4 regions of the Pantoea sp. y20 genome follow, and region 1 is predicted to be linked to each of the others. Evidence: riboswitches for the same ligand, from Rfam matches in the RefSeq annotation. Region 1 holds a riboswitch; each other region holds the start of a gene.
What was found. A riboswitch is a leader RNA that binds a small molecule or an ion and turns the genes downstream of it on or off. The one in region 1 is predicted to bind thiamine pyrophosphate.
Positions count from the first base shown of each region.

Region 2: another riboswitch for thiamine pyrophosphate. It lies ahead of ACYAC5_RS20785 (FAD-dependent oxidoreductase); the one in region 1 lies ahead of thiM (hydroxyethylthiazole kinase).
Region 3: another riboswitch for thiamine pyrophosphate. It lies ahead of ACYAC5_RS23060 (LuxE/PaaK family acyltransferase); the one in region 1 lies ahead of thiM (hydroxyethylthiazole kinase).
Region 4: another riboswitch for thiamine pyrophosphate. It lies ahead of thiC (phosphomethylpyrimidine synthase ThiC); the one in region 1 lies ahead of thiM (hydroxyethylthiazole kinase).

Region 1 is NZ_CM142816.1:2,759,192-2,765,045, reverse strand. Features, by position in the region: gene ACYAC5_RS12910 (family 20 glycosylhydrolase) at 1-2,538, opposite strand, end outside; gene chiP (chitoporin ChiP) at 2,590-3,987, opposite strand; TPP riboswitch at 4,254-4,349, shown strand; gene thiM (hydroxyethylthiazole kinase) at 4,383-5,168, shown strand; gene thiD (bifunctional hydroxymethylpyrimidine kinase/phosphomethylpyrimidine kinase) at 5,165-5,854, shown strand, end outside.
Region 2 is NZ_JBUBNJ010000002.1:213,095-218,948, forward strand. Features, by position in the region: gene ACYAC5_RS20765 (MFS transporter) at 1-397, shown strand, start outside; gene ACYAC5_RS20770 (LysR family transcriptional regulator) at 502-1,377, opposite strand; gene ACYAC5_RS20775 (pirin family protein) at 1,501-2,226, shown strand; gene ACYAC5_RS20780 (6,7-dimethyl-8-ribityllumazine synthase) at 2,356-2,793, opposite strand; TPP riboswitch at 2,969-3,088, shown strand; gene ACYAC5_RS20785 (FAD-dependent oxidoreductase) at 3,218-4,162, shown strand; gene thiS (sulfur carrier protein ThiS) at 4,146-4,343, shown strand; gene ACYAC5_RS20795 (thiazole synthase) at 4,347-5,105, shown strand; gene ACYAC5_RS20800 (HesA/MoeB/ThiF family protein) at 5,117-5,854, shown strand, end outside.
Region 3 is NZ_JBUBNJ010000002.1:713,988-719,841, forward strand. Features, by position in the region: gene ACYAC5_RS23055 (acyl-CoA reductase) at 1-836, opposite strand, end outside; gene ACYAC5_RS23060 (LuxE/PaaK family acyltransferase) at 833-1,915, opposite strand; TPP riboswitch at 2,017-2,144, opposite strand; gene ACYAC5_RS23065 (DksA/TraR family C4-type zinc finger protein) at 2,268-2,534, shown strand; gene ACYAC5_RS23070 (NYN domain-containing protein) at 2,871-3,560, shown strand; gene ACYAC5_RS23075 (M20 family metallopeptidase) at 3,738-4,964, opposite strand; gene ACYAC5_RS23080 (ABC transporter ATP-binding protein) at 4,975-5,854, opposite strand, start outside.
Region 4 is NZ_CM142816.1:284,277-290,130, forward strand. Features, by position in the region: gene ACYAC5_RS01295 (aminotransferase-like domain-containing protein) at 1-198, shown strand, start outside; gene thiE (thiamine phosphate synthase) at 352-999, opposite strand; gene thiC (phosphomethylpyrimidine synthase ThiC) at 996-2,918, opposite strand; TPP riboswitch at 3,009-3,109, opposite strand; gene rsd (sigma D regulator) at 3,345-3,851, opposite strand; gene nudC (NAD(+) diphosphatase) at 3,940-4,713, shown strand; gene hemE (uroporphyrinogen decarboxylase) at 4,753-5,820, shown strand; gene nfi (deoxyribonuclease V) at 5,823-5,854, shown strand, end outside.

The DNA of each region.
Region 1 (5,854 bases):
CAGGCTATACTCCAGCGGCAGACCCGGCAGCGCAATGTTCATGGTCAGTGTGCCATTCTCGACGCGCGCACCCGGCACCGGTAAACGGTAGTGAATACCGGCTTTATCCATCTTGCCTAGCTCACGCTGGCCTAACAGGTTGGCGAAACGCTGCCAGTCCTGATTGCGCTGCTGCTGGTTAACGAAGTGGGTTTCACCTCCTTTAAAGGTGCGACCTTGCTGATAATTCAGCTCCCACTCCGCGCGATGCCAACCGCGTTCGGCCACCGACAGCAGGCGCGGGAATACCATGTAATCCATCTGCTGATCGGTACGCGTGGTTTCACTCCACAGCTGTACTGAAATGCCGTATGCGCCTGACCACGGCTTATTCGAGGTGGCATCAAAGGTCTTCCCGTCGCGATCCACCGAGGTTTCAGCGTTCTGCGGCAGGTTGTCCGGCGCGAAGCCAAACATCTTGCGCTCATCGCTGAAGCGTGTGCCCCAGTAATAGCCGCGCTCGTTAGGATTCACCTCATACGGGAAGTCCATGTAGACGTAATCCGGATTGGAGATCACCACTTCATAATCTTTCAGCGTCCAGTCGTTGGCGGTGTCAAAGCCGCCCCAATAGAGCGTGTCCCAGAAGTTAACGCGTACGCGCGAAGTGGCGAAGGCGTGCGCGTCAGTGGCATCTTTCAATCCATCCTGCCAGGCCTGCATCACCGGAATGCCGTGCGCTTTCACCATCTTGCTCACTTCCAGCGCGAAGTGACTTGGCAAGTGCTCCAGATCTTCCACCTTGCCGGATTTCACCACCGCCTGGCAGACCTGAGATTTTGCCCAGGGTTTGTCCTCTTTGCTTTGGTCTAAAATGCCCGTTCCCGCTTTCGGGTTCTTAGCATCGCTGTAGCCGCTACCGAGGCGAATGTTTTTCGCTTCATCACCGCCAAAGTGCCAGGTGGTCAACGGTTGGCCGGCTTCGCGGTGCATCGCCTGCACTTCACCCATTACTTTATCGACAAAGCGCTTCGAGGAGTCGAGACAAGGATTGAGATAGCTGGTGCGGTCGTACAGCTGCACGGAACGGGTATTCGAGGTATCCGTAGGATCCACCAATCGATATTCACTGGCCTGCTGCGGTTTACCTGCTTTCATCAGTTGCTGATATCGCGCCTCCATAGAGATCACCGCCGCGCGTGCATGCGCGGGCATATCGATTTCCGGGATCACTTCGATGTTGCGCGCCTGCGCATATTTGACGATCTCGATATAATCGGCGCGGCTGAAATGTCCGGTTCCGTTGTTATTCGTGAACGGGCCGGAGCCCAATTGCGGCAGCAGGCATTGCTGCTCAGTCAGATCGTGACAACGCTTACTGCCCACGTCGGTCAACTCTGACAGACCGGGAATTTCGATACGCCAGGCTTCGTCATCGGTCAGGTGGAAGTGGAATTTATTCATCTTCCACGCCGCCATTTGATCGAGCATGCGCAGCACCGCTTGCTTGCTGTGGAAATTACGCGCCACATCGAGGAAGGCACCGCGATAGGCAAAGCGCGGTGCATCTTTCGCTTCGAGCGTGGCGATAATCGGTTTACCTTCAGCCGGCACCAGCGACAGTAACGACATTAAGCCGTAGTAAACGCCAGCCTGATCGTAACCAATGATATCGGTGCCGCGCGGCGTAATACGCAGTTCATAAGCACCGGAAACCGCATTTGCACCCTGGAAATGATTAACGGCGATACGGGTATGAACCGCATAACCCGCTGACTGCGGTTTGAGCCCCATCAAATCGAAACGCTGTTTAACCGCATCAGCCTGGTTGTCCGCCAATACCTCAAGATGCAAGGCAACGCCACGGCTCAGATCGACATCCGCCGCATGAACTTTCACCGAACGCGGCGTTGGGGTGATTTGTCCGCGCAGCGCGCTGGCAGGCAGTTGCGCCACATCGGCATTCTTTGAGAAGCGACTTTGCGGCAGCATTAGCACGTTTTTATCGTCGGCAATGCGCTTCCATTGGCCGCCAAACGGCTTAACAAAGTCGCTGAGGTTTTCGGTATCGGTGCTGGTGATAATTTTTGGCGTGGCATTGGCGGCGGTGACATACCAGCGCGGCATCACGTCGGTGATAAACAGCTGCCAGTATTCATTGACGATAGGGATCTCAATCGACTCACCCGCCGCGATACCTTTGAATTTCTCCGTCGGTTCCAGACGGGTTAAATCGCCGACGATATGAGTCATTTTGAACTGATCGTTATCCACCCGCAGCGTTTCGTGCACGTTGCTCATGTAGATTGCCCAGTTTTTACTGGTGAGCGCCGGACCGTTGTTGGTCAGCGTGATGGTAGCGGTGTTGCAGGATGCCCAATCGGCACCGAGTTTCGCGCAGTTCACGCCGTGATCGGCCGCCTGGTTGTCAGTGACCTGATACTGCACGCCGAACTGACTGATTTGATCGACGACCTGCTGATTACTGCGCGGGGATGAACTGCAGGCGGCAAGGCTCATCACGCTCAGCGCCAGTAAACTGATTTTTAACTTTTTCATGTTGTTATCCTTCTCCACGGAGGTAAGTCTCTGGCTCCTGCCAGATCGGGGTCAAAACAGGGTGAATGGCGCGACGACCATAAATTTGATGTCTTTCTCGTCCTGGAAGATGTTGCCGTAGCCGCCGCTATAGCTGGGAAGATCGCTGTGATTGTCGTAGCGGGTGTAGTGCAGTTTGAATTGGGTGTCTTTGGCGCGGCCTTGCTGGATGGTGTAAACCAGGTCGAGGCTCCATGCGGACTCTTTCAGGCGCTGATTTTGGTCGTACAGGGGATTGGTGGAAGGCTTCGCGTCCCAACCGTAGGCGTACGATGTACCGACTTGCCAGCCAGGTAATTGCCAGTGTCCCAAATCGACCATCACACCGGCGAAGAGCGCTTTCTCACCGTTGGCGTTCCAGTCCGAGCGTGAATCCCACCACACATCCATGCGGCCATTCGAGCTGGCGTAAGACGGCGTCATACGTTGCAGGAAGAAGCCCTGATTACCCTCGGCTTTTACCCATGTGCCTTCCAGGCGGAAATCGAACGCGCCGAGCGTGTAGCCGAACGTCAGCGCCTGCAGCCACGCGAGGCCATCGTAAACATCGTTCACCTGGCCAACGCCGCTGTTGTCACGATCCTTCGCGCCATAAAATTGATAACTGGTGCGCAGCGGTGCATCGGCCAGCGGCAGCTGATAAGAGGCTTTGGCGAAATACTGATCCATGTAATTCGCCGCCTGGCCGTAGGCGCCTTCCAGCACCAGCGCATTTTTAAAATCGTATTTGGCACCAAAGGATTGCAGCCACGGAATCTCCGTCACGCCATCGGCTTTACGGAAGTTGTACATGTCGCGATACCACGGCGCTTTGTATTCGTCAGTCCACATCCAGGAGACGGAAAGGGCGCCGGCGTCGCTAAAATCAAAGGTGGTGCCGGCCTCAACGCCGCGATAGGTGCCGGGCAGGAAGCTCCAGTGCGGTGCCAGCAGCGTCTGCCCGGTGGGCTGCAGATAGCCTGCGCGCAGCCAGTTATCCTGCCATTTTGCCTTGATGGCGGCTTTATAGAGACTTAAGCCGCTCTTATCTCCGCTCCAGTCCTCATCCCAGCGCGTACGGGCATTGCTGAAACCAATTTCATTCGGTGCCGCCGGGCCGCCGTTGCTTAACTCCAGCGCGCCAAACGCTGCCAGATCGAGGCCGATCACCTCACCGGCGTAACCGGATGAGAAGTCGAGATTGGCATTCGCAGAGGCGTGATGCAGATTGGCATCATACTGACCGTACGAGCCTTTTTGCGGATCCATCTCTTTGCGATCGCGCTGGCGTTGCCAGTAAAACAGATTGCCAGAGAGAGTGGCGTCTTCGACAAAACCCACGGCGTGTGCGGAGGGAACCGGCACAAAAGTGCCGGCAAACAGGGCAGAGACAATGGCCGCAGAGAGCGGCGCGCGTGGAATCCGACGCATAGCAAATCCTCCGTGATGCTTCCATGAATAATTAACAAATCCGTATTGTTTCGTCATGAAACAAGTTGCCGGCGATGCTATTTTTCGCGACGCGAATTATCAATGGAATTTATTACAAAGTATGACGCAGCACGCAAAAAAGCGTCGTTTTAAGGCGTTTTATCAATAAGTTACATGAATGTGTAATTTGTTGCTTTGTGAGCCAGATTCCAGGAAAGCGGCGTTTACTTGCTTTACCCCAACTTGTTCCCTATGCTCGCCAACGTAGTTTTGACTCGGGGTGCCCCTTTAATACAGGGCTGAGATACACCCGCCGACCTGATCTGGATAATGCCAGCGTAGGGAAGTCAGATGCCTGACCGCATTCGCCTTCTTGATCGCCGGTTGGGAGCCTTATGAAACAGCCTGACCTTCTTTCCCCCGCGCAACTCGCGCACTCTCTGCAATTGCTGCGTCAGCAAGCGCCGCTGGTGCACTGCATGACCAATGACGTGGTGCAAACCTTTACTGCCAACGTGCTGCTGGCACTGCAAGCTTCGCCCGCGATGGTGATCGATCCTGAAGAAGCGGCGCAGTTTGCCGGTTTTGCCGATGCGTTGTTGATAAACGTAGGTACGCTGACGCGCGAACGTCGTGATGCGATGTGGGCGGCGGTGCAAGCGGCGCAAACCGCAGGCACGCCGTGGACGCTGGATCCGGTGGCGGTCGGCGCACTAACGCTGCGCACCGCATTCTGTCAACAGTTACTGAGCCTGCAACCGGCGGCGATTCGCGGTAACGCTTCAGAAATTCTCGCACTGGCGCAACAGGCTAGCGGCGGACGCGGTGTCGACAGTCTGCATCAGGCCGATATCGCGTTAAGCGCTGCCCAGCAGCTGGCGCGTGATTACCACACCGTTGTGGCGGTGACCGGTGAAGTGGATTATGTCACTGACGGCGTGCAGACATTCGCCATCCCCGGCGGCAGCCCGCTGATGACGCGCGTGGTTGGCACCGGCTGCGCGTTGACGGCGGTGGTTGCCGCCTGCACCAGCTTGCCGGGCGATCGCCTGCAGCATGTCGCTGCGGCCTGCCGCGTGATGTCGCTGGCGGGTGAGCAGACAGCGCGCCAGGTCGCCGGGCCAGGCAGCTTTGCCGCTGCTTTCCTCGATACGCTGTGGACGCTGGAGGTCGAGGCATGAAACGCATCAATGCATTGACCATTGCTGGCACCGATCCGAGCGGCGGCGCAGGTATTCAGGCCGACCTCAAAGCTTTCTCCGCGCTGGGCGCGTATGGCACCAGCGTCATCACCGCGCTGGTGGCGCAGAACACCTGCGGCGTGCAGTCGGTGTATCGCATCGAACCTGATTTTGTTGGCGCACAGCTCGATTCGGTGCTGAATGATGTGCGCATTGATGCTGCGAAGATAGGCATGCTGTCCGAAACCGCTATTGTCGAGGTGGTCGCCGAGCGGCTGAAACGGGCCAGCCTGCCGTTTGTGGTGCTGGATACGGTGATGATTGCCAAAAGCGGCGATGCGCTGCTGTCGCCGGATGCGGTGGCGAGCGTGCGCGAATTGCTGCTGCCGCAGGTATCGCTGATCACACCAAACCTGCCGGAAGCCGCCGCGCTGCTGGGACGCGCGATGGCGCAGGATGAGAAAACCATGTTGCAGCAGGGCGATGCGCTGCTCGATCTTGGCTGCGAAGCGGTGCTGATGAAGGGCGGACACCTTAGCGATGCCGAAAGCCCGGACTGGCTGATTACCCGCGACGGACGTCAGCGCTTTACCGCGCCGCGCGTCAATACGCGCCACACGCACGGCACCGGATGCTCGCTTTCAGCCGCGCTGGCGGCGTTGCGTCCGCGCCATGATTGCTGGGCG
Region 2 (5,854 bases), on a different replicon from region 1:
GGCCGATCGCGGCATTGAAAAGACCATCCGCATTTTGCTGATCTGGTCATTTTTGGTGCTCAGCGCCTTCGTGTTTGCCGCGCATTATGCGCTGGCAGGTGCCATCAACGTCATGCTGGTGGGCACCATGGTAGCGCTGGCGGCGGTGTTGCAGATCCGTTTGATGGATGTTGCCGGTGATGCGCAAACCATGGCGGCGGCAATGAACCATTCGGCGTTTAACCTCGCTAACGCGCTCGGTGCATGGCTGGGCGGCGTGACCATTTCAGCTGGTCTGGGATGGCAATCCACCGGTTGGGTAGGCGCGATTCTGGCGGTGTTGGGTCTGCTGATCCATGCGGTGGCGATGCGCGATGCGCGCCGTAAATCGATTACCTTTGCACACGAAAGTCATTAACACCCTACCTACCGTAGCGGCGCGATATATTACGTATTGCCGGGATGGGCACATTGCCGCCCTTGATATGCGCATTAGATCGCGCCGCAACGGGGACTTAATTTTTACGCCAACTTCTGCTGCAAAAATGTCATAAACACCCGATTGATCTCACTGCGCTGACGGTGCTGCGGATAGAGCGCATTGAGATGGAGCGAGGTCGGCTGCCACTCTTCCAGCACCTTCACCAGCTCACCGCTCGCCAGCGCTGGCGCCACAATAAACTCTGGCAGCATAATCAGACCCAATCCGGCCACTGCTGCGTCGCGCAGCATTTCCCCGTTATTACTCACCATCGGCCCATGCACGCTAATCACTTTGCGCTGGTCGCCGTTAAACAGTTCCCAGCCGGTCTGGCTTTCGCGCCCGTAGCGCAGACACAAATGCTCGCTCAGCTCCTCCGGCGTTCGCGGTGCGCCTGCGCCCTGCAGGTAGGACGGGCTGCCGCAGATCACGCGGCGGAACTCGCCCAGTCGCCTGGCGATCAAACTCGAATCTGGCAGCGTACCGATGCGAATCGCCATATCAAATCCTTCACCCACCATATCGACATGCCGATCCGCCAGTTCAACCTGAAACTGCAACCCCGGATGCTGGCTGAGAAACTCGGCAATAAACGGCGACAAATGGCTGATACCAAACGACATCGGCACGCTCAGGCGGAAGCTGCCCTGCAGCACCTGACGACGCCCCGATACCGCCAGCTCGGCTTCCTGCACATCATCGAGAATGCGCTGCGCGTGCTGCGCAAACAGCTGGCCGTTATCGGTTACCGATAACTTCCGCGTGTTGCGATTCAGCAGCCGCGCGCCAAGCGACTCCTCCAGCGCGGCGATGCGGCGGCTGACATACTGCTTCGACAGCATCAGCTGTTCGGCGGCAGCGGTGAAGTTGCCAGCTTTGATGACGGCTACATAAATACGGAGATCTTCAATCTGCATATTGTCCACTTTTCGGTGACAGTCATTGTCATTTTGACGCATTGTTAGGCAAATCAGTTTACGTATACTTGTTTGCAACGGGAAGGGCAATCGCCTCCCAACAGCAAATTTGAGGAGCAGACCATGATTGAACAACGCCTGTCAGAACAACGCGGAGTGGGTGACCACGGTTGGTTGAACTCGCATCATACGTTCTCTTTTGCCAGTTACTGGGATCCAAAACAAACCGGCTTCTCAGATTTGCTGGTGATCAATGATGACCGCGTTGCACCGGGTCGCGGTTTTGGTGCGCATCCGCACAACAACATGGAGATCATCTCCTACGTGCTGGAAGGCGCGCTGGAGCATAAAGATTCCATGGGCACCGGTTCGGTGATTGTGCCGGGTGATGTGCAGCTAATGAGCGCCGGCAGCGGCGTCACGCACAGCGAGTTTAACCACTCGAAAACGGACAACGTGCACTTCCTGCAGATCTGGATTGTGCCTGGCGAACGTAATTCGCCTCCCGGTTATCAGCAGATTTCAGTGGCGGAACGTGACAAACGCGGTCAGCTGCGCCTGATTATTTCGCCGGCAGGGGATAACGGTTCACTCAGCGTGCGTCAGGATATTCGCGTTTATGCCGGACTGTTCGACGGTGTCGAGCAGCAAACCTTCGCGTTGGATGCCGATCGTTACGCCTATATTCACGTGGCTCGCGGCAGCATCGAAGTGAACGGCGTGAAGTTCAAAGAGGGCGACGGTGCACGCGTTCGCAACGAAAGCGCGCTGCAGTTTGCTAACGGTGATGATGCGGAAGTGCTGGTGTTTGATCTGCGTCCGCTGGAAGTGAATCATCCACAGCGTTAATGACGAATAGCAAGTACTTTGTTCGTTAGACTATTTTACGAGATGACTGGCACTATTCTGAAAATGAGCCGTTGAAGGTCATCATAAATAAAAAGGGAGCGCCTGAAGAGGTGCTCCCTTTTTAATGCATCAATCAATCGACAAATTATGGATCGCTAACACTGCGCGCGCCGCTTCTTTGCCTTTCTTAATGAAATGCTCGGTATAGAAGTTTTCAATCACATCAACCGGCTGGAAATTATGTGGCGTTAAAGAAACGGAAAATACCGGTACGTTGGTGGTCAGCTGCACATTCATCAAGCCATCAACCACCGCAGCGGCAACGAAATCATGGCGATAGATACCGCCGTCAACCACCAGCGCAGCGCAGACAATCGCATCGTATTTGCCGGTTTCGGCCAAACGCTTAGCCAGCAGCGGCATTTCAAATGCGCCAGGCACTTCCAGCACTTTTAATTCCGCTTCTACGGATTGATCGGCTAATTCTTTTTCAAAACCCACCAAGGCATTATGGACAATTTCTTTGTGCCAGCCGGCTTTAATAAATGCAATTTTAATATTGTTCATGGTTATTCCGACATCACCTGTAATGTTTTCTTGCGCATAAAATAATGTGTTTGTATACCATATGTTACGTTTGTGATCCACAAAGCCTAAGTAGCGATAAATGCCGTGATGCTAAATGCCACGTAAAGCATCCGGTTATTCCGCGCTTGACGGCGACCATCGCCTGCAATACAAATAGACGCGTCGGGGGAGTCTCGCCAAAGAGACTGAGAGGCTAATAGCGCACTGCGCGGTTTAGCGACCCTTTGAACCTGACCCAGTTGATACTGGCGTAGGAAGACTGACAGTCTTTATCATTGGGCTGTCTGGCGCTCAAACCAGCTCGATGTATGCGCCATTTCCCTTCTCCTGTATCTGCGGGTCTCAGCTAACACTGAGAGGCCGATGTGAATTCCCCCTGTTTGAACATCCTGGAACCGGCGCTGTGAGCCGCTGGAGCGTGCTTGGCTGCGGCGTGGCGGGCCTATGCGTAGCCACTTTACTAGCGGAACGCGGTGAAGACGTTGAGGTGATGGGCGATGACGCGCGCCGCCCGGCATCGTGGTTTGCTGGCGGCATGCTGGCGCCCTGGTGTGAAGCCGAGAGCGCGCCGCGCGATGTTATCACTCTTGGGCAACACGCCGCCGCGTGGTGGCAACAGCGCGTCAGCAGCGTCGAGCATCAGGGCACGTTGGTGGTTGCGCCGCCGCGCGATAGCCAGGAACTCAACCGTTTCGCCCGCATGACCGAGCAGCATCAATGGGTCGATCCCGCCAACATTGAACCGGCGCTGGAAGGGCGCTTTACGCGCGGTCTGTTTTTCGCCGGTGAAGCGCATCTCGATCCGCGTCTGGCGTTGCAGGAGATGCGTGACGCGCTGATCGCGCGCGGCGTGTCATTCAGCAATCACGCGCCGAGCGGCCAAATTATCGATTGTCGCGGCATCCACGCTGCGCCGCAACTGCCGCGCCTGCGCGCGGTGCGCGGCGAGATGCTGATTTTGCACAGCGATGAAGTGCAGTTTTCCCGCCCGATTCGTCTGCTGCATCCGCGTTTTCCCTGCTATCTGGTGCCGCGTCGCGGCGGCCATTTTATGCTCGGCGCCACCATGATTGAGAGCGACGATGCCAGCGCCATCAGCGCGCGCGCCATGATGGAGTTACTCAGCGCCGCCTATGCCATCCATCCCGCATTAGCCGAAGCGCGCGTGATTGAGAGCGGCAGCGGGCTGCGTCCGGCTTATCCGGCGAATCTGCCGGAAATCCACTATCACAATCACACCTTTTATCTCAACGGCATGTATCGCCACGGTTTTCTACTGGCGCCAATGCTGGCAGAGCAGCTGATGCAACGCATTTCTGGGGAGCTCAACTATGAATATTCAGCTTAACGGCCGCCTCATCAACACGCAGGCAACAAGCCTGAGCGAATTGCTGATCGAGCAGCAAATTGATGTGGCCTGCGTCGCCACCGCCTATAACGGTGCGTTTGTGCCAAAAAGTCAGTACGACACGCAGCGGCTGGATGAAGGTTGCCAGCTTGAAGTGCTGTCACCGATGCAGGGAGGTTAAGCGATGTTTTACGATTTTGAACCGCAATCACGCTTCCTGCTCGGCACCGCTGGCTATCCTTCACCCGCTATTTTGCAGCAGGCGATTGCCGCCGCTGGCACCGACATCATCACCGTCAGTTTGCGGCGCGAAGGCGCGGCAGGCGCGGCATTCCGCGAACTGCTGACCAGCCTCAATATCCGCGTGTTACCGAATACCGCCGGTTGTCACACGGTAAAAGAGGCCGTCACCACCGCGCACATGGCGCGCGAACTGTTCAACACCGCGTGGATCAAACTGGAAGTGATTGGTCATGCCGACACGCTGCAACCCGATCCTTTCGCACTGGTGGAAGCCGCGCGCATCCTCAGCGCAGAGGGTTTTCAGGTATTTCCGTACACCACCGAAGATCTGATCGTCGGCGAAAAGCTGCTGGCGGCGGGCTGCGAACTGTTGATGCCGTGGGGCGCGCCGATTGGTTCCGGCCAGGGTTTGCGTAACATCGACGGCCTGCGCGCCATGCGTGCGTGGTTCAGCGACATCCCGCTGATCATTGATGCGGGCATTGGCGCGCCGTCGCAGGCGGCGCAGGCGATGGAAATGGGCTTCGATGGCATTTTGCTCAACACCGCCGTCGCCAAAGCCGGCGATCCAATCGGCATGGCCAACGCTTTCCGGCTGGCGATTGAAGCCGGACAAGCCGCGCGCGCTGCCGGACTGATGGAGAAGCGCGATATGGCAGCCGCGTCCACGCCGATCTTCGGCCTGGCAAATCTGAGTTAAGGACGGCAACTATGCAACGTTATCAACGCCAGATGATGCTGGCGGAAATCGGCGAAGCCGGGCAGCAAAAGCTACTTAACGCGCGCGTGCTGGTGGCGGGCGCGGGCGGACTAGGCGCCACGCTCCTGCCGCAGCTGGTGGGCGCGGGCGTCGGCCATATTCGGCTGTATGACGACGATGTGGTGGCGCTGCATAACCTGCATCGGCAAACGCTGTTTACGCAGCAGGATATCGACCAGCCCAAAGTGCTGCGCGCGCAGCACGCCTTGCAGCAGCGCAATCCGCAGGTGCAAATCGAGGCGCTGCAGCAGTCGCTGAGCGCCAGCAATCTGCAGCAGGCGCTGGCGGGATGCGATCTGGTGATCGACGCCGCCGATAACTTTGCCGTCACCTACCAACTTTCCGATGCTTGCATGCAGGCGGGCATGCCGCTGATCAGCGCCTCGGTGCTGGGGCGGCAAGGTTACGTCGGCGGATTCTGTGGCGGCGCGCCGAGCTATCGCGCGCTGTTCCCGCGCTTGCCGTCATCGGCCGCGAACTGCAACACCGCAGGCGTGATGGGCCCGGCGGTGGCAACGCTCGGCGCGATGCAGGCGCAGATGGCGCTCAGCGTACTGCTGGAATTACAGCCTTCACCGCTCGGTTGTCTGGTGAACTGCGATTTTGTGAACTGGCACTTCCGCCAGTTCCGCTTTGATGATGCTGAAGAGCCGGAATATGCGGTGCCGTTTATCGACCTGCAAATGCTG
Region 3 (5,854 bases), on a different replicon from region 1:
GCCAGCTCCGCGCCTTGCCGTACATTCAGCGCCGAACGCGCCACCATTCCGAAGCTGATTTTATGGCCGTGCGGCAGAAAGCGCGTGGTAACCGGCAAACGCTGTTGGATCGCCGCCAGCGTTGAATTTCCACCATAAGCCACCAGCGCATCGGGCTGACGCAGCCACGTTAGTTCGGTTTGCGCATCGCCGCCTTTCCACCACACCACCGCGATACATTCGCCCAGGTTAGGATCGATCTCCGCCAGCAACTGCGCGAACCAGCTTGCCATCAGCGGCTCATTGCCTGGCAGTTTACCGATGGTGCCCGCCTTAACCAGCAGACCGCAAATCAAACTCCACAGCGGCAAGCCCGGCACGTTGCCCGCCCAGATATGCATTAACAATTGCGGGCCAAATGCGCGCGCAAAGCCGCCTTTGGGGCGCGGCTGGAAATCGTCGAGCATCTGCGCATCGGCGAAATCCTCCGCCAGAAAGCGCTTCAGCTGCGGCTGACGAAAGGTTTTCAGATAGCCGGTAAGGCCAAGCCGCACCATCTCGGCATCGTAACCGGTGACGATGGGCAGCAGCTTTTCGGCCTTGATGCGCAGTGGATGATGACGATCGAGCAGTCGCGCCACCGCTTCATCAATGATGCCCATGATCTGCGCCACGCTCAGCTGCTGGAGATAAGCGCGGGCGTTGGTGCGGATGCGCGTTGCGAGCGCCTTTATCTGCGCGTCATCAAGTTGCGGAACGCAAACCTCGAGGCTTTCGCCACGATGATTGAAACTCAGCGTGTGCCAATGCACTTCGTCAGCGGAGAGGCCCGGCAGATGTCCGGCAATTTCTTTCACGACTGTGCCTGCGCGCTGGCGAGAAACGCTTCCATGGTCAGCGAACAGCCTTTGGCATCAGCGCCGGTCGCGCGTCCCAGCAGATGGAATCCACCGGGCACCATCACGCCTGCATCTTCCGTTAACAAAGCGGACACCGAGTTGAAATGCGCCAGATCGTGATGCGCCAGCACGCCAACTTCGCCGTCCGGCACATCATCACCGGTAAGCGGATTGACCACGCGCGTGCGGATCCAGTGCGGCCCGGATTTCACCGGCGGGCAGCGCTCATTGCCCGCGTCGTAAAACTGCGTGCTGATTTCCGTCATGCCGTACATGTTGATGCAGTGGGAACGCGGAATGCCGAAGGCATGAGAGAGCGAAGCGTAGAATTCTTCCGCGCCCATCTCGCGCGACTGGCCTTTGAAACCGCCGGTATCGAGAATGCGGCTACCTGCTGGCAGCGCGAAGCGGCGTTTTTGGCGCTGCATGTTATCCAGCAGAGGCACAAAGCTGTAACTGGCGCCCAGCAACGCGTACGGTTCGCCGCCCGCTTCGGCCTGTTCCAGCGCAGTGAACAGACGATTGGTTTCGAGGCCATGTTCGCCCACCATCACTTCACTGTCCGGCGTGCCACACTCCTGCAGCGCCAATTTAAGATAGGTCGCCAGCGAGGAGTTCGGCATCGCTACAGTATCCGGGAACAAAATGCCCATGCGGATGCGATCGCGGCCCGCCATAAAGCGACGGCGGAAGTTGAGCAGCATCGATTTTTTCCACACCTCCAGCGTCGAATGGTAACTGCGCCCTTTTACCGTGCCGGTGGTGCCGCTGGTCATAAAGATCTCGGCAATTTGGTCGGTGGGACGGCAGCTGAGCGTCAGATCTTTGAAGGCATTAATCGGGATGGCGGGAATGTTGCGCCAGTTTTTCACCGTCAGCGGCGTGCGTCCGCGCTGGGTGGCGAAGCGGCGATAAGGGGAATTGTGTGCGAACTGATAAGCGAAGATTTCGAGGGCCAGCTGGTTGAAATCGTCGTCTGAGCTATCTTCGCGCTGCAGGAATGTCAGCAGAGCCTGGATGATGTGTGTTTCGTTCATGTGCGTCGCCACCTTTGCGATTGCGCAGAGACTCTCAGGCAACGCCTGAAGAGCGCGAACTGTCCGCTACAAAGCACAAAGAGGGAATCAGGGCGCGATATCGCCCTGCGGTTCCGCATCCCTACGCCGGTATTAGCCGGATCAGGTTCAGAGGGTCACTACGTTGCCCGCGCATACACGCCAGCCGGTAGAATCTCAGCCCCTTAACAGAGCACCCCTTGGAACAAGCCGCAGTCTAGGATGGCGCGCGATGATGTGTCAACCATGTTAAATACGCGTGAAAATTTGAGCTGCCCGACACAAATCACGTCATGTCTTATACTCAGAGCATGAGTATTTGCGGAGGTGATGTATGGCTGGCGGTTGGTCAGAAGATGGTGCGGTACACAAACAAATTGATGCCACGGTAGATGATGCGGTGGCACGCGCTCGTGAAAATCTTGGGCACGGTGAAAGTGCTGAATTTTGCGACGAGTGCGGCGAACCGATCCCGGAAGCGCGTCGCGCAGCATTGGCTGGCGTACGTTACTGCGTGAATTGCCAGAGCAAGATCGATAAAAAACAGGCGGCGATCAGCGGTTATAACCGCCGTGGAAGTAAGGATAGTCAGTTGAGATAGTTATTTAAATTAGCAATTCAGGTTAATGGATATTTTAAAATTTCATTTGCACTCGTTACTTTTAATTAGAATTACCATTAATCTGAAGCAAGACCATTCGCATATCTCCCGATTTTTCAAAGTTAAATACTGCAGCACTATTGCTGAAGCCGAAAGAAGAGCCTAATTTTACAAACTTTATGGCTTAGATTTCACCTTGAGCAACTTGAGTTTAGCCAGTAATGCTGATAAGTTAGCCACACAACTCAACCCTGTACGCAGCGATTCAGTTCACTGGCCGTTAGGGTGAAAAAACCGGCTCAGGCCGGTTTTTTCGTATCTTAAGGAAGGATAAGAGTGCGTACTGCAATATTCATTGATGGATACAATGTATTTTATGGACTCCTTGCAGGTACGCCTTATAAATGGCTCAACTTGTCATTGCTGCTGTCGCATATATGCCGGGTACAGGATCCGACTGCCATAATTGAAACAATAAATTATTATACCTCCTCGGTTATTCCCCACCTCGCCACACGCGGTATTGAATCCCGACACGCTCAGGATACTTATATTCGCGCGCTGAAAACGACCGGAATAAATATCTTCACCGGACGTCATCGACTTGAGCACGCTCGGGCTCCACGTTTCATTAGTAAAAAACTACCCGCATCACGTCTCGATAAGGTAGATATCTGGGAGCTGGAAGAGAAAGAAACCGACGTGAATATTGCCATCAGCATGTATCGTTTGTTTGCTAAACAGCAGACGTTGCCAATAGAAGAGAGGATCGCGCAGCTGGTGTTAGTATCGGCTGACACCGACATGACGCCAGCACTTAAGGCGATTCGCGAAGATTTTCCCGACATTCGTATCGGGATCATTTTGCCGCACCGCCAGGGCAACGTCCGTGGTGTTCCGGGTTCACTGCAGAATCATAGTCACTGGATACGCAGAACGATCACCAATGAAGAGCTTGATGCATGCCAGTTTCCTGTTCGGGTTGCGACGCATAAAAAACCTGCGGTTAAACCCGAATATTGGTAAGCATCAAAACCACGCCATTTAATGCGCCTCGCGGTAAATGGCATAGCTCGCGATGTTCTCCGTCGTGGCCTATTTCATATCGAAACGTAATGCGGGAACGGTTACTGATAAATCATTCAGTTCAACGTCCTGCGTCAGGCTAAATCCTATCAGCTCTCATCAGCGCTTAAACCTGCATTACGCGGCCTCAACCGGCTGGCAAATCTCCAGAATGGCCAGCAGATAGATGCGCACCATGTCGAGGAATTCACTGATTTCTACGCGCTCATCCGGCATGGTGTTGTATTTGCCGCCTGGCCCACAGACGATCCCTTCCATGCCCGCATGCTGATAGAGATGTGCCGCATCGGTGCCGAAGAACGCCGGAGGCGTGATCACGCCGGTGGGCTGTTCGGTGCCGCGCACGGTTTTCCAGCCGCGATTCACCGCTTTGACGATGGCGGACTCCGGGGACACTTCGAACGGTAACATGGTGGGTTTATCACGAATGCCATCATCATAAAGCTCGGCTTTCAGGCCCGGATAGCGTTGGCATAAGGTATTCAGCAGCGCCTGCAGATCGGCGAGCACACCTTCCACCGTTTGTCCTGGCGCGAAACGTGCCGAGCCTTTTAAGCGCACAAAGTCAGCCACCTGCGGCGGTCGCCACTCTTCCAGATCGCGGCCTAACGCGCCATGCACGGTACCGATATGACCACGGTTAATCTTGCGATGCTCAGCGGTTTTCGCGCCGCTAAAGGTCATGCCGTTAATCTGCGGAATCAGCTCGACGGCGGCGCTGATCGCGTCCACCGCTTCTTCCCGTTTTGACAGATGGCGCGTATCGCCGGTGAGCTCAATAGTAAACATCAGCGAACCGGCGTGCATGGTCAGCGCTTGCAGATCGGTGGGTTCGGCATTGATGAAGTAGTCGGCGCGCACACCTTGCTCAATCGCCGCCAGCGTACCAATGCCGCCCTGCAACTCGCCCACCACGTAGGTCAAAATCACATCGCCTTTCAGCTTTACACCGGCATCAATCAGCGTTTTTAACGCGCAAAAATAGGCGGCATCACCCGCTTTCATGTTCGAAACGCCAATACCGTAGATAAACTGTTCATCGATTTTTCCTTCCCAGGGATCGACGGTCCAGCCTTCGGTGACTGGATTAGTATCCAGATGTCCGTTGAACAGCAGGCTTTTGCCGCCGCCGCTGCCTGCCAATCGTCCGATGGCATTCAGCCTGTCGCCGGGCACGTTCTGCAGTTCGGTTTCCAGGCCCAGCTGCGCCATCTGCGCGGCCATGTATTTCGCCAATTCACGCTCGCCATCGGTGGCGCTGTAGCTTTTGTGCTGCACCATTTTTGCCAGGAATGAGAGGCAAAAATCGCGATCGATATGATGAATCAACTGTTCAGGCTTCATGTTTCTCTCGTCATGCAACGGACTTGGATAAGTCGGGAATATGCACCGCATCAAGCAGTGCACGGGTATAAGGATGTTGCGCCAGCGCCGTCATGTTGTCGCCGGGCAGCACTTCCACCACGTCACCGCGATACATCACGGCGACACGATGGGCGATTTGGCGAATCAGGTTGAGATCGTGGGTAATAAACAGATACGCGGTGCCGTAGCGGCGGCGCAGTTCCAGCAGCAGCTCGATAATGGTGGCCTGCACCGAGACGTCGAGCGCGGCGGTGATCTCGTCACAAATCACCAAATCCGGCGGATTGGCAAACGCACGGGCGATAGCAACGCGCTGCTTCTGCCCGCCCGACAATGCATGCGGATAACGCTGCGCAAACTCCGCCGGCAAACGCACTTCCTGCAGCAGGCGCGCGACCGCCTGCGCCTCGGTTTCACCTGCGGGTAAACCATACAACCGCAGTGGCCGTGCGATGATTTCGCCAATGGTCATGCGCGGATTCAGCGAGGCATCAGGATGCTGGAAAATCATCTGCACGCGGCGGCGATACTCTTTATCCATTTGCGCCCGGCCATGTAGCGCGTAGCCACAAAAGTCGAGCTCGCCGCTGAACGGCACCAGGCCGGTAATGGCTTTACCGAGCGAGGATTTGCCGGAACCCGATTCACCAACCACGCCGAGAATTTCTCCCTGATGCACGGTGAGCGCAACCGCATTGGCGGCGCGCGTAGTATTGGCTTCACGCTTCAGCAGACGATCAAGAAGACCGTGTTTGCCGTAATCGATGGTCAGCTGTTTCAGGCCGAGTAACGGTTGGTTGCCGGGCGCGTCCTGCACCAGCCGGTGCTGCGGATTGGGTACCGCCTTAATCAGCTTGCGCGTATAGGCG
Region 4 (5,854 bases), 1.8 Mb from region 1:
CGTGAGCTGAACATGCAGGTTGCCGTCGGCTCGCTGTTTTCGGCCTCGGGTAAGTATCGCAACTGCTTGCGCCTGAATTATGGTTTGCCAATGAATGAGCACACAGAGCAGGCGATAGCTCAACTCGGCGCAGCGGTAGAACGTGCCATGCTGGCTTGTAGTCATGGATCCGTGCATACCTCCTCCCTGATCACGTGAAGAAAGGCAGGGCTGGGAGAGGTTGAGACCAGCCCTGGCCCGCTGCAAGCGACAGCGGGCAGGCACACTTTAGTCTTGTCAGGAAATGACGCCAGCCCCTACATCACGCTGCTGCGCGGCAGATTCCAGCGTTTCATCTTTACTTGCCGCGCATTACACTGCTTCTGCAGGTTCGATTCCATTTTCCACCAGTGACAGTAACTGCTGCGTTGCTGCGCGCCAGTCGGCGGCCTGGGTAATCGCGCTCACCACCGCAATGCTGCCCACGCCGGTAGCCAGCACTTCCGGCACGCGCGCCAGTGAAATACCGCCAATCGCCACGGTTGGCACATTCTGCAAACGCGCCAGGTGGCGTTTCAATTCCACCACGCCTTGCGGCGCAGAAGGCATATCTTTGGTTTGCGTAGGATAGATGTGGCCAAGCGCAATGTAAGAAGGGCGCAGCGCCAGAGCCCGATCTAACTCGGCATCGTCATGCGTCGATAAACCCAGGCGCAATCCCGCCTCGCGAATGGCCGCCAGATCGGCTACATCGAGATCTTCCTGGCCGAGGTGCACGCCATAAGCGTGATATTTAATGGCTAAGCGCCAGTAATCATTGATAAACAGGCGAGCGCGATACTGTTTGCCGAGTGCAATCGCCTCGCGCACCGCATCTTCCACCTCGTAATCTTCACAATCTTTGATGCGCAGCTGTATGGTGCGCACACCGGCTTCCAGCAAGCGCGCGATCCATTCCACGCTATCAACAACCGGATACAGCCCCAGCTTTGAGGCTGTGGCAGGAAAGGCGTCGGTCATACATTTTCCTCTTTAAGGGTATCGGCAGCGTGATAGATCTCGCCGCCACGATTGCGGAAGGCGTTCGACATTTGCGCCATACCCATCTCAATCGGCTGGGCTTCAGCCTGTTGGCGGGCGGCAAACTCACGCACTTCCTGGGTAATTTTCATCGAGCAGAATTTCGGGCCGCACATCGAGCAGAAGTGCGCCACTTTTCCCGATTCCTGCGGCAGGGTTTCATCGTGATAGGCGCGTGCGGTGTGCGGATCGAGCGCCAGATTGAACTGATCTTCCCAGCGGAATTCAAAACGCGCTTTCGACATCGCATTGTCACGGATCTGCGCACCGGGATGACCTTTCGCCAGATCCGCCGCGTGCGCAGCGATCTTGTAGGTGATCAGCCCTTGCTTCACATCCTCTTTGTTCGGCAAACCGAGGTGCTCTTTCGGCGTCACGTAACACAGCATGGCGCAGCCGAACCAGCCAATCATGGCCGCGCCGATGCCGGAAGTGAAATGGTCATAGCCGGGCGCGATATCGGTGGTGAGCGGGCCAAGCGTGTAAAACGGGGCTTCGTGACAATGCTCAAGCTGTTCGGTCATATTGCGTCGAATCATCTGCATGGGCACATGGCCCGGACCTTCAATCATCACCTGCACATCGTATTCCCAGGCGATTTTGGTCAGTTCGCCCAGCGTATGCAGTTCGGCAAATTGCGCCTCATCGTTGGCATCCTGAATCGAGCCGGGACGCAGGCCGTCGCCCAGTGACAGCGCCACATCGTAGGCGGCACAAATTTCACAAATCTCGCGGAAGTGCAGATAGAGGAAATTTTCGGTGTGATGCGACAGGCACCATTTCGCCATAATCGAGCCACCGCGCGACACAATGCCGGTCAGGCGTTTGGCCGTCATCGGCACATAGCGCAGCAGCACGCCAGCGTGAATAGTGAAGTAGTCAACGCCTTGTTCCGCCTGCTCCAGCAGCGTGTCGCGGAAAATCTCCCAGTTGAGATCTTCTGCAATGCCGTTCACTTTCTCCAGCGCCTGATAAATCGGCACCGTACCAATCGGCACCGGACTATTGCGCAAAATCCACTCACGCGTTTCATGGATATAGCGGCCGGTTGAGAGATCCATCACAGTGTCTGCGCCCCAGCGCGTTGACCACACCAGCTTCTCCACTTCCTCTTCAATAGATGAGCTCACCGCAGAGTTGCCAATGTTGGCATTCACTTTCACCAGGAAGTTGCGGCCGATAATCATCGGTTCGGATTCGGGATGGTTGATGTTCGAAGGGATGATGGCGCGCCCATTGGCGACTTCTTGACGGACAAATTCCGCGGTGATATTTTCTGGCAGATTGGCACCAAAGCTGTGACCCGGATGCTGCTGTAACAGCACTTCACCGCGAATACGCTCGCGGCCCATGTTTTCACGCAGCGCGATAAACTCCATCTCCGGCGTGATGATGCCCTGACGCGCATAGTGCAGTTGGGTAACCCGGCGACCCGCTTTGGCACGGCGCGGTTGCGGCAGCTGCTCAAAACGCAGATGGTCCAGGCCTTCATCCGCCAGACGCTGCTGCGTGTAACGGGAACTCAGCTGGTGGATGGTTTCGCTGTCGTCACGTTCTTCGATCCAATTGGCACGCAGCCTGTCGAGTCCCTGATGCACATTAATGGTGGCTTGAGGATCGCCATAAGCCCCGGCGGTGTCGTAAACCGGCACCGCTTCATTTGGCTCATAGTGCGGATTCTCTTTGCTGCCGCCTATGTGCGTTGGACTGAGCTGTATCTCACGCATCGGCACGCGAATATCCGCGCGGCTGCCGGTGATCCAGATACGTTTGGAGTTGGGGAAAGCGGTTCCCTGCAGGGAATCGATAAATTCTTGCGCCTGAGCGCGTTGTTCACGACGAGAAGTTTTAGCAGACATAGCAAGTTTCCGGTAACGGTTGGAAGTTGCTTGTCCAGAGTTCGGAAGGAGTAACAGGTACGGTGCCGGGCGCCAGCATGCACCGTGCTGATAATGTCTACTCTTGTTCCCTTCGCAGGTACTAACCTGATCAGGTTCCGCGGATCCCGAATTAACGGTCTCAGCCCTAGAGGGCACTCCGACAAGTTGGTGTTTTGTGGTTTAAGCTACTTTGCTTGCCATTTTGCACCTGGGCAGTGCTCGTGACCGTCACGTACTACGTGTACGCTCCGGTCCCTGCGCGCTGTCCGAGTGCAAACTGGCTGCGCACGCTACGCTTAAACCGCAAAATTTGCCTTTTGATTGTCGTTAAAGAAGACAATAAAAAAGCCCATTTAGCATAAGAGGGCTTTTCTTGAATAACAAGTTTTTTACATCTTCGGGGTTCTAAGCCGGGCGGGCAATGGCGCTGTCGTTGGCAACCGGCGGAAGCGCCAGCTGGTTGTCCCAGGCGAGTTGCACCAGCTTATCTTCCAGCGTGAAGCGCGATTCCAGCACCTCGCCGACTTCGGAGAGCGCGGTTTGAAAATCCACGCAATTATCATCGTTAATCGCTTGCTGCAGATGGCTATCGTAGAGCTGCATGATGCGATCGGTATTCGCCTCCAGTGCCGGATAAATCTGCGCAGCGACGAATAAGGGGCTATCACCCTGCATCTCACTAATGATGTGTTCATACACGCTGAAATGGCCGGTGGAAAGGTAATCCACCAGGTTGTGACAAAATGCGTCCAGCGCCTGTTCATCCAGCGTGGATAACGCATCTTTTTGTGGCTTCATGCCAATAAGCTCGTAGTAAGTGACGAGCAGCTGTCGACGGGCGCGCAGCCATGAATCAACCAATTCATTTCCGCCGCCTACACGCTCTGTCAGGTTATCTAACTGGTTAAGCATATGGGGCTCCAGGTAGGTTATAGTTGTTTATTACACACTTAATATTAGGATTTCAGCGTGCGATTTGACGCTAAGGACAACGATTAAGATGCAACGTGAGATCTCAAGCTTAGACGCTGGATGGTGGGTTGTCAGCCATGAGCAAAAACTTTGGTTGCCGCAGGGCGAATTGCCGCATGGCTTAGCCAGCGATTTTGGCCTCAGCGGCAGCAACGCGATTTTGATCGGCGAGTGGCAGGGCGAGAATGTCTGGCTGGTACGTGAATCGCGTCCGGACAGCATGGGCTCCGTGCGCCAACTGATTGATGAGGATGTCGGCCTGTTCCAAATCGCCGGACGTGGCGTGCAGCTGGCGGAGTTTTACCGCTCGCATCGCTGGTGCGGCTATTGCGGCCATGAGATGCACATCAGCAAACGCGAATTTGCCTGCTTGTGCAATCACTGCCGCGAGCGTTATTACCCGCAAATTGCGCCGTGCATCATCGTGGCTATCCGCCGTGGCGATGAGATCCTGCTCGCCAATCATGCGCGTCATCGTAACAATATCTACACCGTGCTGGCGGGCTTTGTCGAAGTGGGCGAAACCTTAGAACAAGCGGTGGCGCGGGAAGTGATGGAGGAGAGCAACGTGCGGGTGAAAAACGTGCGTTACGTTACCTCGCAGCCGTGGCCGTTCCCGCACTCTCTGATGATGGCGTATATGGCGGAATATGACGGCGGCGATCTGCAACACGACGGCAAAGAGCTGCTGGATGCCGGCTGGTATCGCTACGACGATCTGCCGCTGTTGCCGCCGCCCGGCACGGTGGCGCGTCGCCTGATTGAAGATACCGTTGCCCTGTGCCGCGCCAGCGCGGCGTGAAAATGCTACACTGCTGGCCTTAGCATGAGAGAGCCCATTATGAGTGAACTGAAGAACGATCGTTATCTGCGCGCCCTGTTACGTCAGCCGGTAGATGTCACACCGGTATGGATGATGCGACAAGCCGGGCGTTATTTGCCGGAGTACAAAGCCACGCGCGCTGAAGCCGGTGATTTTATGTCGCTGTGTAAGAATGCTGAGCTGGCGTGTGAAGTCACGCTGCAACCGCTGCGTCGCTATGCGCTGGATGCGGCAATTCTCTTCAGCGATATCCTCACCATTCCGGATGCGATGGGACTTGGGCTCTACTTTGAGACCGGCGAAGGCCCGCGTTTCTCCAATCCGATCACCTGCCGTGCGGATGTCGACAATCTGCCAGTGCCGGATCCAGAGCAAGAGCTCGGTTATGTGATGAACGCGGTGCGTACCATTCGTCACAACCTGAAAGGCGAAGTGCCGCTGATCGGTTTCTCCGGCAGCCCATGGACGCTGGCAACCTACATGGTTGAAGGCGGCAGCAGCAAAGCGTTCACCAAAATTAAAAAGATGATGTACGCCGAGCCGCAAACCCTGCACAAGCTGCTGGATAAGCTGGCAGATAGCGTGATTCTTTATCTCAATGCGCAGATCAAAGCTGGCGCGCAGTCGGTCATGGTGTTCGACACATGGGGCGGCGTGCTGACCGGACGCGACTATCGCGAATTCTCGCTCTATTACATGCATAAAATCGTCGATAGCGTGCTGCATGAGAATGAAGGTCGCCGCGTTCCTATTACGCTGTTCACTAAAGGTGGCGGCCAATGGCTGGAAGCGATAGCGGCGACCGGCTGCGATGCGCTGGGACTCGACTGGACCACCGATATCGCCGATGCGCGTCGTCGTGTGGGTGATAAAGTGGCGCTGCAGGGCAACATGGATCCTTCCATGCTGTATGCACCGCCTGCGCGCATTGAGCAGGAAGTCGCCGGGATTCTCGAAGGTTTTGGCACTGGCGAAGGTCACGTGTTTAACCTGGGCCACGGCATCCATCCTGATGTGCCGCCTGAGCATGCTGGTGCGTTTGTTGAAGCGGTGCATCGTCTGTCACGTCCGTATCATCAGGGCTGATGATGGATTTAGCCGCACTACGCCAGGAACAGTT